2 regions of the Holzapfeliella saturejae genome follow, and region 2 is predicted to be linked to the other one. Evidence: predicted binding sites of a transcription regulator. Region 2 holds the regulator's gene; the other holds the start of a gene.
What was found. Region 2 encodes LexA, which represses DNA repair genes until DNA is damaged. Its sites were predicted from a motif close to CNAACANNTGTTNG; they were not measured.
Positions count from the first base shown of each region.

Region 1 (8,168 bases), 350 kb from region 2:
AAAGATGGAATGTTGGATATGAATGAAATAGGTCAAAGACTACATGATTTACGTGTTGAAAAGGGGTTATCAATTGATGATATACAGGCACGTACAAAAATACAAAAGCGTTACTTAATAAATATTGAACAAGGTGAATTTGACCAGCTTCCTGGTGAGTTTTATGTTAGAGCTTTTGTTAAACAATACATTCAAGCTCTGGGATATGATTCAAAAGAGTTTTTTGAAAGTGTTGAAAAAGACTTACCTAAAACTAAACCAGATACATATGTTGAAAATTCAATAGATAATAAGAGTGATGAAGTTAAACGTACAACCAATAACAAAAAGGGAATTTGGAAGAATTATGTTCCCCACATTATCATAACGTTAGCTATTATCATTGTGCTAGCATTGGTTGTCTTCATCTTTAGTCGCGTTTTTGCAAAACCTGCATCATCAAATAATAGTGATAACCAAGTAATTATGACAAGTCGCTCACAATCTGAATCAGAATCAAGTCAGAGCCAAAGCAGTAGTTCAAGTGAAAGTCAATCAAGTACTTCAGAGTCATCACTTAGCTCAAGTTCAGCTATTGCTTCTGCTAACAGCATTAAATTGAGTGGCACAAATCAATATACAGTTTCAAAATTGACAGAAGCAGCTCATAACTTAGTGTTACAAAGTAAAGGTCAACCAGTGTGGTTAGGTGTTACGGTTAATGGTTCAATGGTTTGGCAGGGAACATTAGCTGCAAATCAATCTCAGGTAGTTTCATTGCCACAAAATGCGACAACAATGGTTATCAACAGTGGTAATATTGGCACAACGCAATTACTATTAAATAACCAAGAAGTACCTTTAGAAAACGCTAATCAGTTGGGTATGACTCGCCAATTGACATTTAACTTTGAGGGCTAATAATGAATATTCCTAATCAACTAACCGTTTTTAGAATAATCTTAATACCTATATTTATCATTGTATTAGTCGGCGGTTTTTGGACTGATACATTGACTATTATGGGAACATCACTGCCACTATTTCAATTAATTGCAGCAATTATTTTTGTGGTTGCCTCATTTACAGATTTTTTAGATGGCTATATTGCTCGCAAGAATAATCTAGTAACCAATTTTGGTAAATTTGCTGATCCTTTAGCAGATAAAATGTTAGTTATCACGGCATTTGTTTTGTTGATTGCCATTGATAAGGCACCTGCATGGATGATTGCAATTATCGTTTGTCGGGAATTAGCTGTAACAGGTTTGCGGTTATTAATTGTTGAAGAAAATGGCAAGGTCCTTTCTGCAGCAATACTAGGCAAAATTAAAACCTTTTCTCAAATGACTGCTATTACATTTTTATTACTAAATAATATGATTTTTAATTTAATTCATTTGCCAATAGGTGAGATATTACTTTGGATTTGTTTAGTATTTACTGTTTGGTCAGGAATTGACTATTTCTATCAAAACCGTCAAATTTTTGCAGATTCATTTAAAAAATAACGTTCTTTTGAGAGCGTTATTTTTATTAGATAGCGTAATTAAATAGTGTCAAAGCAAAATAGAACATTTGTTCTGTTTTGCTTGCAATTTTGATAAAGAACAATTAAACTAGATATCTACGATAGTCATCTCGATAATTGAGATGAAGGAGGGACAAATTTGGTAAAAGACGAAAGAAAAGCGGCTTTAGACATGGCGCTTAAAAAAATCGAAAAGAACTACGGTAAAGGTGCTATTATGCGAATGGGTGAAAAAGCCGATACGCGTATTTCTACTGTATCATCTGGATCTATTGCTTTAGATACAGCGTTAGGTGTAGGTGGCTTTCCAAGAGGACGTATTGTTGAAATTTATGGACCAGAAAGTTCTGGTAAAACAACTGTAGCTTTACATGCAGTTGCAGAAGTTCAGCGTAACGGTGGGACAGCTGCTTATATTGATGCTGAGAACGCAATGGATCCGGCATATGCAACCAACTTAGGTGTTGATATTGATGAACTGCTACTATCACAACCTGACACAGGTGAGCAAGGACTTGAAATTGCCGATGCACTTGTTTCTAGTGGTGCCGTTGATATTGTGGTAGTTGACTCCGTTGCTGCTTTGGTACCTAGAGCCGAAATTGACGGTGAAATGGGAGATTCTCATGTTGGGTTACAAGCACGATTAATGTCTCAAGCTTTGAGAAAGCTTTCAGGTCAAATCAATAAAACCAAAACAATTGCATTATTTATTAACCAAATCCGTGAAAAAGTGGGTATCATGTTTGGTAACCCTGAAACTACTCCAGGTGGTCGAGCACTTAAATTCTATTCAACAGTTAGGCTTGAAGTTAGACGTGCTGAACAAATTAAAAACGGGACCGAAGTTCGAGGTAACAGAGCTAAAATTAAAGTGGTTAAGAATAAGGTAGCCCCACCATTTAGAGTGGCAGAAGTTGATATTATGTATGGGCAAGGAATCTCACAAAGTGGAGAACTTGTTGATATGGCTGCTGAGAAGGATATCATCAAAAAAGCAGGTGCTTGGTATTCATATGGAACAGAAAGAATTGGCCAAGGTAGAGAAAATGCTAAGCAATTTCTTGAAGATAATCCGCAAATGTATGATGAAATTAAACACAAAGTTAGACAAGCTTATGGGCTGGAAGAAGCTCAACAAGCAGATGAAAAGTCAACTGATACACAAACAGAAGATAAAGCTGAAAACAAAAAATAAAAGCGATGGGCTTAAGTGCTCATCGCTTTTATTTATTGACATTAGCTGTTATGACAATTACTATTAAATAGTGTATTAATTTAAAGTGATAGGGGATTTATAATGAATAGTATTATAACAATAATCCTAGCTATTGCGACATTGTTTATTGGTTTACTAATAGGATATGGACTTCAAAAAAGAGCTTATGCTATTAAAGTGAAGTCTGCTAAAGATGAAGCAACATCAATTATGAATGATGCTAAAAGAAATGCAGAAACTTTGAAAAAAGAAACACTTTTGCAAGCTCAAAAAGAAGCTTATCACTATAGAAATCAAATTGAAGATGAGTTAAAGCAAAGACGTGACACGATTTCAATGCAAGAAAATCGATTAGCTGCTCGTGAAGACACGATTGATCGAAAAGACATTTCTTTAGATCAAAGAGAAAAACAAATTCGTCAAAATGAACAGCAAGTTAATGATTTAAAAGCAGCCATGGCACAACGAAAGCAAAGCGCTGACGAGTTAGTGACTCAGCAAGAAGAAAAACTTCATCAAATTGCACAGCTTTCTAAAGAAGATGCTGAGCAATTGATTTTGACCAAACTTTCAGATGAACTTAGACATGAGCGTGCAAACTTAATTCAGCAAAATCAAGAACAAATTGATAATGCTGTCGATAAGCATGCCAAAAATCTTTTAGTTCAAGCTATTCAAAAAGGTGCTGCTGAAACAGTTGCTGAAACAACCGTTTCAGTTGTTAATTTGCCTAATGATGAGATGAAAGGGCGAATAATAGGTCGTGAAGGACGAAATATCCGCAGTTTTGAAGCACTAACAGGAATAGATTTAATTATCGATGATACACCTGAAGTTGTTGTGCTAAGCGGATTTGATCCAATTAGACGTGAAATTGCTAAACGATCACTTGAAAAATTAATCGAAGATGGTCGTATTCACCCTGCACGAATTGAAGAAATTGTCGATAAGTCACGAAAAGATGTCAACGATGATATTTATCAAGCAGGTGAGCATGCCTTAATTGAACTTGGGATTCACAATATGCATCCCGATTTAATTAAAATTGTCGGACGTTTGAATTACCGAACCAGTTATGGACAAAACGTCTTAAACCACTCAATTGAAGTGGCACAACTGGCCGGTAATCTTGCAGCTGAACTCGATCTAGACGAACAACTAGCTAAAAGAGCGGGATTATTACACGATATAGGTAAAGCTATTGATCACGAATTAGAAGGGTCACATGTTGAGATAGGGGTTGAATTAACAACGAAGTATCACGAACCTAAAGTTGTTATCAATGCCATTGCTTCTCACCATGGGGATGTTGAACCGACATCCTTTATTGCCTTACTGGTGCAAGCCGCTGATACGATTTCTTCAGCTCGACCAGGAGCAAGATCTGAATCACTTGAAAATTATGTTAGAAGACTTGAAAAACTAGAAGCCATTGCTAATAACTTTGATGGTGTTAAACAGACATTTGCCATTCAAGCAGGTCGAGAAATCAGAGTCATGGTATCACCAGAAGAAGTTTCAGATGATGAAATTGTTATTTTGTCACATGAAATTCGACAAACAATTGAAGATCAACTTGAATACCCAGGTAACATTAAAGTGACGGTTATTCGAGAAAAAAGAGCTATTGACTATGCAAAATAAAGCGAAGATATTAGTATCTTCGCTTTTTAAATTGTATTTAAAGTGGGTCACTTGTATAATTTGTAATAGATAAATTAGTTATTGGAGCAAAAAATTATGTATAACATTATAGTCAATTTGTTTTTAACGGTTATAATTTCAGCATTTATAACCCCATTTGTTAGACGCTTGGCATTTGTATTAGGAGCAGTCGATAATCCTAATGCTCGTCGTGTCAACAAAAAGCCTATGCCCACTATCGGAGGGTTAAGTTTATTTATAACCTTTTCAATTTCAACTTTTGTGTTATTACGAAACCAGTTTCCAACACATGAACTATTTGGTATTTTTTTGGCAGCGTCTGTCATTATCCTAACTGGAATTGTGGATGATATTCGAGAGTTGAAGCCACGATATAAAATGATAGGGATGATTTTAGCAGCTGTTATCATTTACTTGTTAGCAGGTGTTAGGATGGTTCATTTTTATTTACCATTTGTTGGGTTAATTAACTTAGGATGGTTAAGTTTTCCGATTACCATTTTTTGGATTTTGGCCTTTACTAATGCGGTGAATTTAATTGATGGATTAGATGGACTGGCTGCAGGGGTTTCAATGATTAGTTTATTGACTATGGGGATTATCGGCTTTTTCTTTTTAGTTAATACCGATGCTTATGTTTCGTTGATGGCTTTTGTATTAGTCGCCGCTCTGATCGGCTTTTTGCCCTATAACTTTCACCCAGCTAAAATCTTTTTAGGAGATACTGGTGCGTTATTTTTAGGCTTTATGATTGCGGTTTTGTCACTAAAGGGTTTGAAAAATGTGACATTAATTTCATCAATCGTACCAATCGTTATTTTAGGAGTGCCGATTACAGATACTATTTATGCCATGCTCAGACGTATTTTAAATAAAAAACCAATCTCTCAAGCAGATAAACACCACTTACACCATCAATTAATGCAAATGGGATTCACTCATAGACAAACCGTGCTGGCTATCTATGGAATTTCATTAATTTTTGCATTTTGTGCAATGCTGTTTGTACTATCGCCTGCTCAAGGTGTTTGGTTCTTATTGGTTGCTGTGGCATTTGCTTTAGAAATTTTTGTAGAATCAATTGGATTGATGGGGCCAAATCGCAAACCATTGTTATCGTTTATTAGACGAAAAATTCAAAAAAATAATCATAATGACAAAGTGGTCTCTAAGATGGATCACAAAATAGATAAAAAAAATAAGTCCTAGAATAAGGACTTATTTTTTTATGCTGGCAGTTCATTATAACGGGCTTCACCGATTGTAAACTCAACTTGACCATTTAATAATTGTGTAATTTTTTCTTTTGTTGGTTCAATATCAACCTCATCTAGAAAAATACCAATTAAGATGTCACTTCCGAATTCCTTTTTAGCTAGTACAATTTCATTTTGTTCCAAAAAGTAGTCAATTTTACCAAGGTTTGGATAATCAACATGAAAAATTAGCTCGGGTTGAAGGACACGATGGACCACGCCGATTTCTTCGGCGCCTTTTGAAACAGCATTACTGTAGGCACGGATTAAGCCACCAGCTCCTAGTTTAATACCACCAAAGTAACGGGTTACGACCACCACAACGTTTTGTAAATTCATCATCTTTAGTGCTTCTAGCATAGGTACGCCAGCAGTACCTGAAGGTTCACCATCATCATGAGCGCGTTGTTGTTCATTGTTTTCACCAATCACATAAGCACTGCAATTATGTGTGGCACTGCGGTGTCGTTTTTTTATTTTATCAATAAATTCTTTGGCTTCATCTTCATTAAAAGCACGCTTAAATGTTGCAATAAAGCGACTCTTTTTAATGACGATTTCAGATTCAGCTTCTTCTTTAATAGTATAATAATTCATGAAATCACTCCTTAATAGTGTAATTATTAATATGATTAAACAAGATGATTTAAGCGGACGTCAATTTTTAATAAAAAGCAATCAAAAAAAGCAGTTCAGTCATCTAGGTGTACTTGTTCCCGCCTTTAAAAATAATAAGTGTTTGAGGTGTGGTCAAAGTGAGTTTTATACTTTACCTACGCAAGTACGTCAATGCACAGCCTGCCTAGAGTTGAAAGCTGTGTTTGAAACTGATTGGTTATTACGTGTTCCAACCACTAACTTAAAAAAAGTAACTACTTCTAGTTTAACATGGGAGGGGAGTTTGACTAAAGCACAACAAAAAATTTCAGACCAGCTAACATCTCATTTAAAAAAGAAAGAAGATACCTTGATTCACGCTGTTACAGGAGCAGGTAAAACGGAAATGTTATTTGCATCGATAGCTTTTGCATTGCAAGAAGGGATGCGAGTTGTTTTGTGCTGCCCAAGGGTGGATGTTGTAGATGAACTATTTGAGCGACTGTCTTTAGCTTTTAAAACAACTAGTATTGGCAAATATCACAGTGAGTCCCACCCGATTAATTCCAATTACCCTTTAATTATTTGTACAACACACCAACTAATGAAGTTTTATAAAACATTTGATGTTGCAATTGTAGATGAGGTCGATGCTTTTCCATTTGAGTCATCAGAGATTTTGCACTATGCCTTGAAACAAGCTATTAAACCAAATGGCCAAAAAGTTTTACTGACAGCTACTCCTAGTCAAAACTTGCTTAATCAAGTAAAGTCAAAACAATTAAACTACCTGTTATTGAATAAACGGTATCATGGTCATCGTTTACCAGTTCCTAAATGTCACTTACTTTTTCAAAAACAGCCAATAGGTCGTTTTTTACTAGACTTTCGTTTGAAAAAATTATTAAATCGCTTAATTAAAGCGCAAAAACCTATTTTAATTTTTGTCGATAAAATTGCTAATTTACCAAATTTAAAAATCAAATTGGCGCACTTTTATCCAAGTCTTATAATTGAAACGGTTAGTTCAAAAGACCCATGTCGTCATCAAAAAGTTGAGTGGTTTCGAGCGGGTAAAGTTGATGTATTATTAACGACAACGATTCTTGAAAGAGGGGTCACTTTTGAAGATGTTCAAGTTATTGTTTTAAATGCCGATGATGCTATTTTTAAAACATCATCTTTAGTTCAAATAGCCGGCCGAGCAGGAAGGAAAAAGGATTTTCCTAAAGGTGAAGTTCACTTTTTTTACCACCATTATACGACGGCTATTCAACAATGTCTTAAGCAAATTAAAAGGATGAATAAATGGGATTAACGTGTCTACTTTGTCAAAACCAATTCAAAGAACTTAATTTATATCAATTGTTTCGGCAAAAACAGCAACGGCTTATTTGCTACGATTGTTATCAGCAGTTTGAAAACATTCAAAAAAATACAACTAGGTGTCAATTTTGTCAAAAAAAGTTAGTAGCAGAAGCCGTCTGTAATGATTGTCGAAGGTGGCAAATAATCTATCCAAATGATTGTCTTAAAAATACAGCTTGCTATCAGTATAATTTAGAATTAAAAAATTTAATTAGACGTTATAAACGGTATCATGATGCTTCAAGCTGTGAGATATTTGTTGCTTTAATCGAATCAGAACTAAAGAAAAAACAATACGACTATTACGTTTGTTTGCCATCTAGTCCCAAGCATAGTCAAGAACGACAATTTGATCATATTGAGCTGATTTTTTCAAAAATAATCAAACCAACATCAATCTTAACTTATGTTGAGCAGCAACATTATCAAGCACAGGGAGAAAAAAATCGACAAGAACGACTATTGACGACACAAATGTTTACTTGCCAAGATTTCAAATTTGATAAGTATACTAGAATTTTACTGTTGGATGATATCTATACAACCGGCAGAA
Region 1 is NZ_JAWMWG010000001.1:615,885-624,052, forward strand. It holds gene R4Y45_RS03000 (helix-turn-helix domain-containing protein) at 19-900, shown strand; gene pgsA (CDP-diacylglycerol--glycerol-3-phosphate 3-phosphatidyltransferase) at 903-1,490, shown strand; gene recA (recombinase RecA) at 1,650-2,708, shown strand; gene rny (ribonuclease Y) at 2,811-4,373, shown strand; gene R4Y45_RS03020 (glycosyltransferase family 4 protein) at 4,470-5,603, shown strand; gene R4Y45_RS03025 (YigZ family protein) at 5,621-6,247, opposite strand; gene R4Y45_RS03030 (DEAD/DEAH box helicase) at 6,246-7,565, shown strand; gene R4Y45_RS03035 (ComF family protein) at 7,556-8,168, shown strand, end outside.
Region 1: the regulator LexA is predicted to act here: its motif matches at 1,551-1,564, upstream of recA (recombinase RecA).

Region 2 (8,168 bases):
GACTCATAACTTCTTCAACAAAGTTATCAGCTTGTTTTTCGATTCCTTCACCGACTTCATAGCGAACAAAGTTAACAACTTTTCCACCTTTAGATTCAACGAATTGTTGAACTGTTTGGTCAGGATCTTTAACGAATTCTTGGTCTACTAAACTAATTTCTGATAAGAATTTGTTCATACGACCTTCAACGATTTTTGGAATAATCTTTTCAGGTTTTCCTTCGTTTTTAGTTTCTTCTGTGAATACTTCTTTTTCATGGTCTAAGACTTCTGAAGGAACGTCTTCACGTGAAACGTATTTAGGATTGATAGCTGCAACGTGCATTGCAACATCTTTAGCTGTTTGTTCGTCAGCACCTTCTAATGTTACAAGTGCTAAGATTGTTCCACCGTTGTGTAAGTAAGCACCAAATACTTGGTTATCTTCTTTTTTCACAAGGTTGAAACGACGGAAGCTAATTTTTTCACCAATAACAGATGTTAAGTTTGTGATTTCATCTTGAACTGTACCATTTTCGTTGTATGGTAGAGCCATTGCTGCTTCAACTGATTCAGGTTGAGCTTCAGCAATTTTACCAGCTACATCTTTAACGAAAGATACGAAACGGTCATTTGATGAAACAAAGTCTGTTTCTGAGTTAACTTCAACCATTGCTGCAGTGTTTCCACTGAATTCAACGTCAGCTAAACCTTCAGCTGCAACACGATCGCTTTTCTTAGCTGCTTTCAAAGCACCTTTTTTACGAAGTTCATCGATTGCTAGGTCCATGTCACCGTCTGTAGCAACAAGCGCTTTTTTAGCGTCCATCATACCAGCACCGGTTTTTTCACGAAGTTCTTTTACTTGAGCCGCTGTAATACCAGCCATGTCAAATACCCCCTATTAAATTTTCAAATGAATTAATTAAAATTAGTTTTCTTCTGATTTTGCTTCTTCAAATGAAGCTTCATCGATTGCTTGGTCTTCACCTTGTTTACCTTCGATGATAGCATCTGCCATGCTGCTTGTGATTAAACGTACGGCACGGATAGCGTCATCGTTAGATGGAATGATTACATCAATTTCATCTGGGTCACTGTTTGTATCAACCATAGCAACGATAGGAATGTTAAGTTTTTGAGCTTCTTTAACTGCAATTCTTTCTTTGCGAGGGTCAACAATAAATAGTACATCTGGGATTCTTGGCATATCTTCGATACCACCAAGGAATCTTTCAAGTCTTTCACGTTGTTTGTTTAACAATGCAACTTCTTTTTTAGGAAGTACGTCAAATGTACCATCTTCAGCCATAGCTTTGATTTCTTTAAGACGTTTGATACGACCTTGGATTGTATCCCAGTTAGTCAATGTTCCACCTAACCAACGGTGGTTGATGTAGAATTGACCTGCACGCGTTGCTTCTTCTGCGATTGCATCTTGAGCTTGTTTTTTAGTACCAACAAAAAGAAATACACCGTCATCTGCTGCAACTGCTTTAACGTAGTTGTAAGCATCTTCAACCATACGAACTGTTTTTTGTAGGTCGATGATGTAGATTCCGTTTCTTTCTGTAAAGATATAAGGTTTCATTTTTGGATTCCAACGTCTTGTTTGGTGACCAAAATGTACACCTGATTCAAGTAATTGTTTCATGCTAATTACTGACATAAATAAATTCCTCCATTTGGTTTTTTTAATCCTCTCAGCAGTTTTATATCTCTTTGATAAAACTTTAATTAAAAGCACCTTATCAAAAATTTACTACTGATGTGGTTTGCTGCTTTTGGCAACTATCAAATTATACCCTATATTTTTCATTCATTCAATACTTTTTATTAAAATAAGGTACTAAAACATGATGTTGGTTTAAAAATTGTTGTTTTTGTTTTCTGCTTTTCTTTTTGAACCATGCTTCTCGTTTTAAAGCCTGTGATTTTGTAGCGTACTTTTCATAATAAATCACATGAACTGGGACTCTAGCTCGCGTATATTTCGCCCCTTTTTTAGCATTGTGTGTCGCTAATCTCTTGGTTAAATTTGTCGTAAATCCACCATAATAAGTTTGATCAGCACACCTTAAAACATAAAAATAATAATTAATCCCTGTCACCTGCCAAGATTCTTTCAATAAATTCAGTATAATGATTATCTTCTTCATGAACAACAATTTCTGGCAGTAATTTAACACCCGTCATTGCCCCTTTGGCCATTGCTTCTACCAAAACGATATTAGCTTCTCGTCCTTTTTTGGGAATAACGGATTGAATCTTGCGAGGCATTAAATCATATTTCGCCATTAAAGTCATGATTTCAGTTAATCGATCAGGTCGATGAACCATAAAAAGTTTTCCCTTGGTTTTTAGTAGTCCTGCTGATGTTTTAATAATATCTTCCAAGTTAATCATAATTTCATGTCTGGCAATGGCTAGTTGTTCGTTTGGATTAACCTTATGTCCTGAATCAAGCTCAAAATATGGCGGATTACAAATCACCGCATCATAACTATCTTTTTTTAAAAAAGCTGTTGCCTCTTTTGCATCCCGATTATGGACTGTGATTTGATTACTCAACTCATTTAACTCAACTGATCTTGTAGCCATTTCAGCAATATCCGATTGTATTTCAACAGCATCAATTTGAGCTGTTGGATGATAATGCGTTAAAAACAAACTTGCTGCTCCATTACCCGAACACAGGTCAACAACTTTGCTATTCTTTTTGATTTGTGTAAAATAAGCTAATAAAATTGTATCTAAAGAAAAAGAAAAGACTGTTTTATTTTGAATGATCTTAATCTTTTCATTAAATAAGTGGTTAATTTCTTCATTTTCGTACAGCGTCATAAATGTCATTTCCTTTTCAAATATCAGTTAAACTGTTTTTTTGTTATAATAACATGGTTAAAAGAAAGGTGATAATATGTTTTATCGATTTATTCGTGTGGTAGCACGTGCAATATTCTTCATTATAAATGGTCGACCATTAGTTTTACACAAAGAAAGATTACCCGAAGGTAACTATATTTTGATTGCTCCTCATAGAACTTGGTGGGAACCCATTATTTTTGCTTTAGCAGCCAGTCCAAAAGAATTTATGTTTATGGCTAAAAAAGAATTGTTCAAAAACCCTATTCTAAGATTTGTTTTGAATCATTCTCATGGATTTAGTGTTGACCGCCAAAATCCAGGACCATCAGTTATTAAAATCCCGGTTAAAAACTTGAGAAACACTGAACTTAGCTTAATTATGTTCCCAACTGGATCACGTTACTCTAATGATGTGAAAGCCGGAGCTGGTGTGATTGCTAAAATGGCTAACGTTCCCTTGGTTCCTGCTGTTTATCAAGGACCTTTAAAGATGAGTGGTGTTTTCAAGCGTCAAAAAATGTCAATTACCTTTGGTGAACCTATCTATATTGACAAGAAACAAAAATTAACAGATGAATTCAACGAACAATTAGATCAAGATATTCAAAATCACTGGCATGCCATTGATCAAGAAACTAACCCCAACTTCAAATACATTCCAAAAGAAAAAAAGTAGCTAGATAACCTAGCTACTTTTTTATTTACGGTTTTTTGAACGCATGTTTGCCATCACTTGATTCAATTTCTTAGATGATGGTTTTTGTCCCATTTGTGCCATCATTGAACGAATCATATCTTCACTGATTGGCGGATTATCTTGTAAGTATTTCTTCATGTAAGATCTAGCTAAGAAGAAACCTAAGACTAGTCCACCGATTAGGGCAATCACAATTAATAAAATCGCAAGTCCTAAATTCATATTACGCACCCCCGTTTATTAGTTACATTATACTATTTTACACAACTAGCTAGAAGTTTGACAACTAATCTTCGCGTAAACCTTTTCTTCTTTGAGCTTCTTTGGCTTTTTCAGATGTCACTTCTTTACCGTTTTTATCAATAATTTTCATATTTTCGATTTGTTGTTTGAATCCTGCACGAAAATCAGCTAGGTATTCACGATGAAGTTTTTTACGTTCCATTTCTTCAGCTTCGCTTAAACCAGCTTCTTTACGTTTTTTAGCTAATTCATTAATACGATCGATTCTTTCTTGGTTTTGACTCATAATAGTAACCTCTTTTTTATGATTGTTTATTTATTATTTGATGTGCTATCCTTATTTTAACAATATTAAGGGAGTAATTAAATGGCTAACATCAAAGAAAATAAACGATTAGAAATTTTAAATTATCTTTATTATACCATTTTAGATAATCAATATGCCCCTAGTGTACGTGAAATTGCACAACATGTTAACCTGGCTTCCACTTCCACCGTACACAGTCACTTGAAAAAATTAGAAACAGACGGTTTTATTACTAAAGAAGGTAATAAAACCCGTGCAATTCGTGTAACGGATTTAGGAAAAGAACGACTTGATATTAAAGAAGATGCCATTCCAGTTATCGGTGAAATCGTCGCAGGAGAACCTGCTTATACTTTTGATCAATCAATTAACGACTATTTTCCCGTTCCCCCACACTTAGAGCATTTAAAAAATGACTTATTTATCTTAGAAGTCAAAGGAAATAGTATGATTAATGCCCATATCTGCCCTGGAGATTATGTCTTTGTTCATTCTCAAACAAGCGCTCAAAATGGTGACATTGTCGTTGCTTTAACCGAAGACAACGAAACCACTTTAAAACGTTTTTATAAAAAACAAAATAAAATTTACTTGCATCCCGAAAACGATACAATGACTGATATTCAAGTTGATAATGTCAATATATTAGGCAAAGTCATCAGCCTGTATCGTCCTATGATATAAAAAACATCTCCTAAAATTTAGGAGATGTTTTTTATTACTCTATTAATGATTTCATAGCTTGTAGTGTTAGCTCTGTTGTCACTTTTTGAGTGTAATCCGCAAGTTGTGCTTGTGTTGTTGCAGGATTTTGTGCTTGATAACTTTGTATCTGTGTGGCTACTGCTTGTTTAAGCTGTGTTTGTTGTGCCTGTTTTTGTGCATCGGTCATGGCTTGTTGTTTTTCAGTTAAAGTTTTAGTTTGATCTGCTGATAAAACGAGCCAGTTTGACTGTGGAAGTGTTACTTCATTTGTTTCAGAAATTAATTCAGTTTCTGTATCATCTACTTTAAATAATGATTTATATAACTCTGAGTTATACTGCCATTTTGTTGTCGTTGTTTTAATCTTAGCTGGTTCATCAGTGGCAATAACTTGATAATTAGCTGATTTTTTAACCGCTTCAGCCATATGATGTTGATCAGGAACAAAAGCAGTAATAGGTTGTTCTTGGTCTTTAGATTCTCTAAAACTCATCGCATAATTATCAGAATCCGTTCCAATTTGATTAGCAATCAAAATATTCACAGGAGAATCTAACTGACCTGCAGTGTAAATACTCGTTTCTTTTGTTTCAACTTCTTGAGACATTCCAAAGTGATAGGAAGTATTGGCGATAATCGCAATAGCTGAAAGTAATAGTAAAGCAGAAAAAATTGTTCCAACAACTCGTCTAATAGCCTTAGGTTTAATTAAAAACCACGATGCTAATGTCAATAACGTTAAAACAATTACAATCATAATAATCAACTTTAAACACCCCCCTATTTCGTTTTTTCTTTCTTATCTTGTGGTTGGTTAGTTACAAATAACGCCATAATGAAGCCAATCACTGCAAAAGCTAATCCCATGGTAAAGGCTACTCTAAATCCATCCATAGAAGCTGTTAAAGTTTGTGCTCCATATTTGATTGGGTCTGCTGCTTTTAAGGCTTCAGCAGGTGCATGGGTATTCATAATATTTTGTGTAACAGAAGTTAATAGTGCAACAACAATAGAAGTCGAAACTTGTCTCATCGTATTATTAGCAGCTGTTGCATGAGTTGACAATTCTGTAGGTAAAGCTGCCATAGCGCGTGTTGTCAGTGGCATCATTGTTAATGCAACCCCCATCATTCGAACAGCATATAATACTGTAATGATATGAGTTGGTGTTGTTGCTGACAAGAATGTAAAAGGTAATGTTCCAATAGCTACAATTGATAATCCAACTAAAGCCAGACGTTTTACCCCCACTTTGTTATATAAAATACCAGCAATTGGTGAAACAATCCCCATCATTAATGCCCCACCTAATAGGGTTAATCCTGAATTTAATGGCGTCAATCCGTGAACATTTTGTAGGTAAGTTGGCAACATCATTTCAACACCATACATAGCCATTGCAACCATGATAACGGTCAAAGTTGGAATAGTGAAGTCTTTTACCTTGAAAACCCTAATATCTAAGAACGGCACTTTTAGTTTTAATTGACGTATCACAAAAATTGCTAATAAGACAATACCTGCAACAATTGGCAAAATAACGTTCATAAAATCTGTCCAACCTGCTGTTGCGACGTTTGTAAAGCCCAGTAAGAATAGACCAAAACCAATAACAGATAAGAATAACGATAGAACATCTAACTTAACTGATTTATTAGGAATTACATCTTTCATTACAAATGGACTTAAGACAAATGCAATTAACACAACAATTAATGGTAAAACAAAAATTGTTCGCCATGAGTTAGAAATTGTTACTCCTAAAACAACATGGTTTTGATCTAAAATCCAACCAGAAAGTGTTGGTCCAATTGCAGGTCCCATCCCAATAACAAGTCCACCTAATCCAAGAGCAGTCGCTCTTTCTTTTAAGTTGAACATGTTTAAAATAACAATTTGCATCAGCGGCATCATAACCCCAACAGCAATCGCAGCCAGAACTCTTCCGACTAAAAAGATAATCCAAGATGAATGATTAGCTGGTGTTAATGCTGTTAATCCAATTCCTATTGCTAATAAACCATAGGCCCCAACATGTAAAATTCGAGTTGAGATTCTAGTGGCTAAGTACGCTGTTAAAGGAATCATTACACCGTTAGCAAGCAAGAACCAAGTTGTTGCTTGTTGTGCTGTACTTAAATTGATGTCAAATTCTTTCATCAACGTTGGAAGCGCTGTTCCAAGTGAAGTTTGCATCAAAATACCAGCAAATGTTGCAAATAAAATAAGTAGCATAACCGTTATACGATTATAAGGTTTGCCATGTATATCTAAGTGATTTTGAGTATTTTCCATTATTTCCTCCTTATATTTTTAAAAATTCCATTTGAAACTATACGCTTATTCTGGTAAATTAGCTACAACAAAATAAGTCATGTTGTCTTATTTTTATCATACTACTTTTATTATACGAGGTACAAAATTTGGCTACTTACACCAAAAAAACACAACAAACCGATAGAATTATTCGACGCGCTTTTTTGCGTGTTTTAAAAACAAAATCCTTTGATTTCGTAACGGTCAGCGATATTGTTAAAGAAGCTAATATCCACAGAAGTAGTTTTTATCGTTATTTTGATGATAAATACCAACTAGCTGAATGTATTGAAAAAGAAATTATGGGCTACATGAGAAGCGAACGACTAAAATGGATGGATAAGCATCCAAAAACAACACTTGCAGATCCTGAAGCCATGGCCCAATTATTTAAATCAATTGATTTTTTTGCACCAGCTATTAATATTCTGCTGAGTCCAAATGGCGATCCTAGCTTTGAAGTTCGCTTACGTAATGCGATGTTTAAAAACTTTTTCAAAAATTCTAAATTTGATGATGTTGAAGATGACAAAATCGAATTAATGAAGTTATTTTCGATCAATACTATTATTGAAACTTACAAATATTGGACCTCTCCTCATCGCAAACTAACCGCTGAAGAACTTGCTGAGATGCTTAGCGATATGTATAAAAAAGGATTTATTTATGCGGTTAATCATTTATAACCAAAAATCGAGCCTAGTAATTAGGTTCGATTTTTTTAGTATAAGTTAGCGACTGCACGTTTAATTTTAAGTTAGTTATTGACCGTTTCAAAAGAAATGGTTAACTGTAAATTCCAAATTCGACGCATACCTGAAATATCAGCATCAACACGATTTTTGGCAACTATGGTTGGCTTACTAGCGGTTAGGTTTTCAAAAGTTAATTGATCTTCTTCAGCTGAAAAATATTGCATACTACTATTTTCAATTGCTCCTAACCAGTCGTTTTTAGATTGTTGAACACCTGTAATATGAACTAAATAAAAATCATCTATTAAAAGTGAACTTAAATCGCTTGTATCACGATTAATCATATCTTGATAGAGTC
Region 2 is NZ_JAWMWG010000001.1:963,901-972,068, forward strand. It holds gene tsf (translation elongation factor Ts) at 1-868, opposite strand, end outside; gene rpsB (30S ribosomal protein S2) at 911-1,648, opposite strand; gene R4Y45_RS04770 (GIY-YIG nuclease family protein) at 1,803-2,108, opposite strand; gene R4Y45_RS04775 (tRNA1(Val) (adenine(37)-N6)-methyltransferase) at 2,077-2,823, opposite strand; gene R4Y45_RS04780 (lysophospholipid acyltransferase family protein) at 2,900-3,523, shown strand; gene R4Y45_RS04785 (YneF family protein) at 3,545-3,766, opposite strand; gene R4Y45_RS04790 (DUF896 domain-containing protein) at 3,831-4,073, opposite strand; gene lexA (transcriptional repressor LexA) at 4,155-4,778, shown strand; gene R4Y45_RS04800 (DUF4811 domain-containing protein) at 4,813-5,556, opposite strand; gene R4Y45_RS04805 (MDR family MFS transporter) at 5,580-7,094, opposite strand; gene R4Y45_RS04810 (TetR/AcrR family transcriptional regulator) at 7,223-7,801, shown strand; gene R4Y45_RS04815 (nuclear transport factor 2 family protein) at 7,873-8,168, opposite strand, start outside.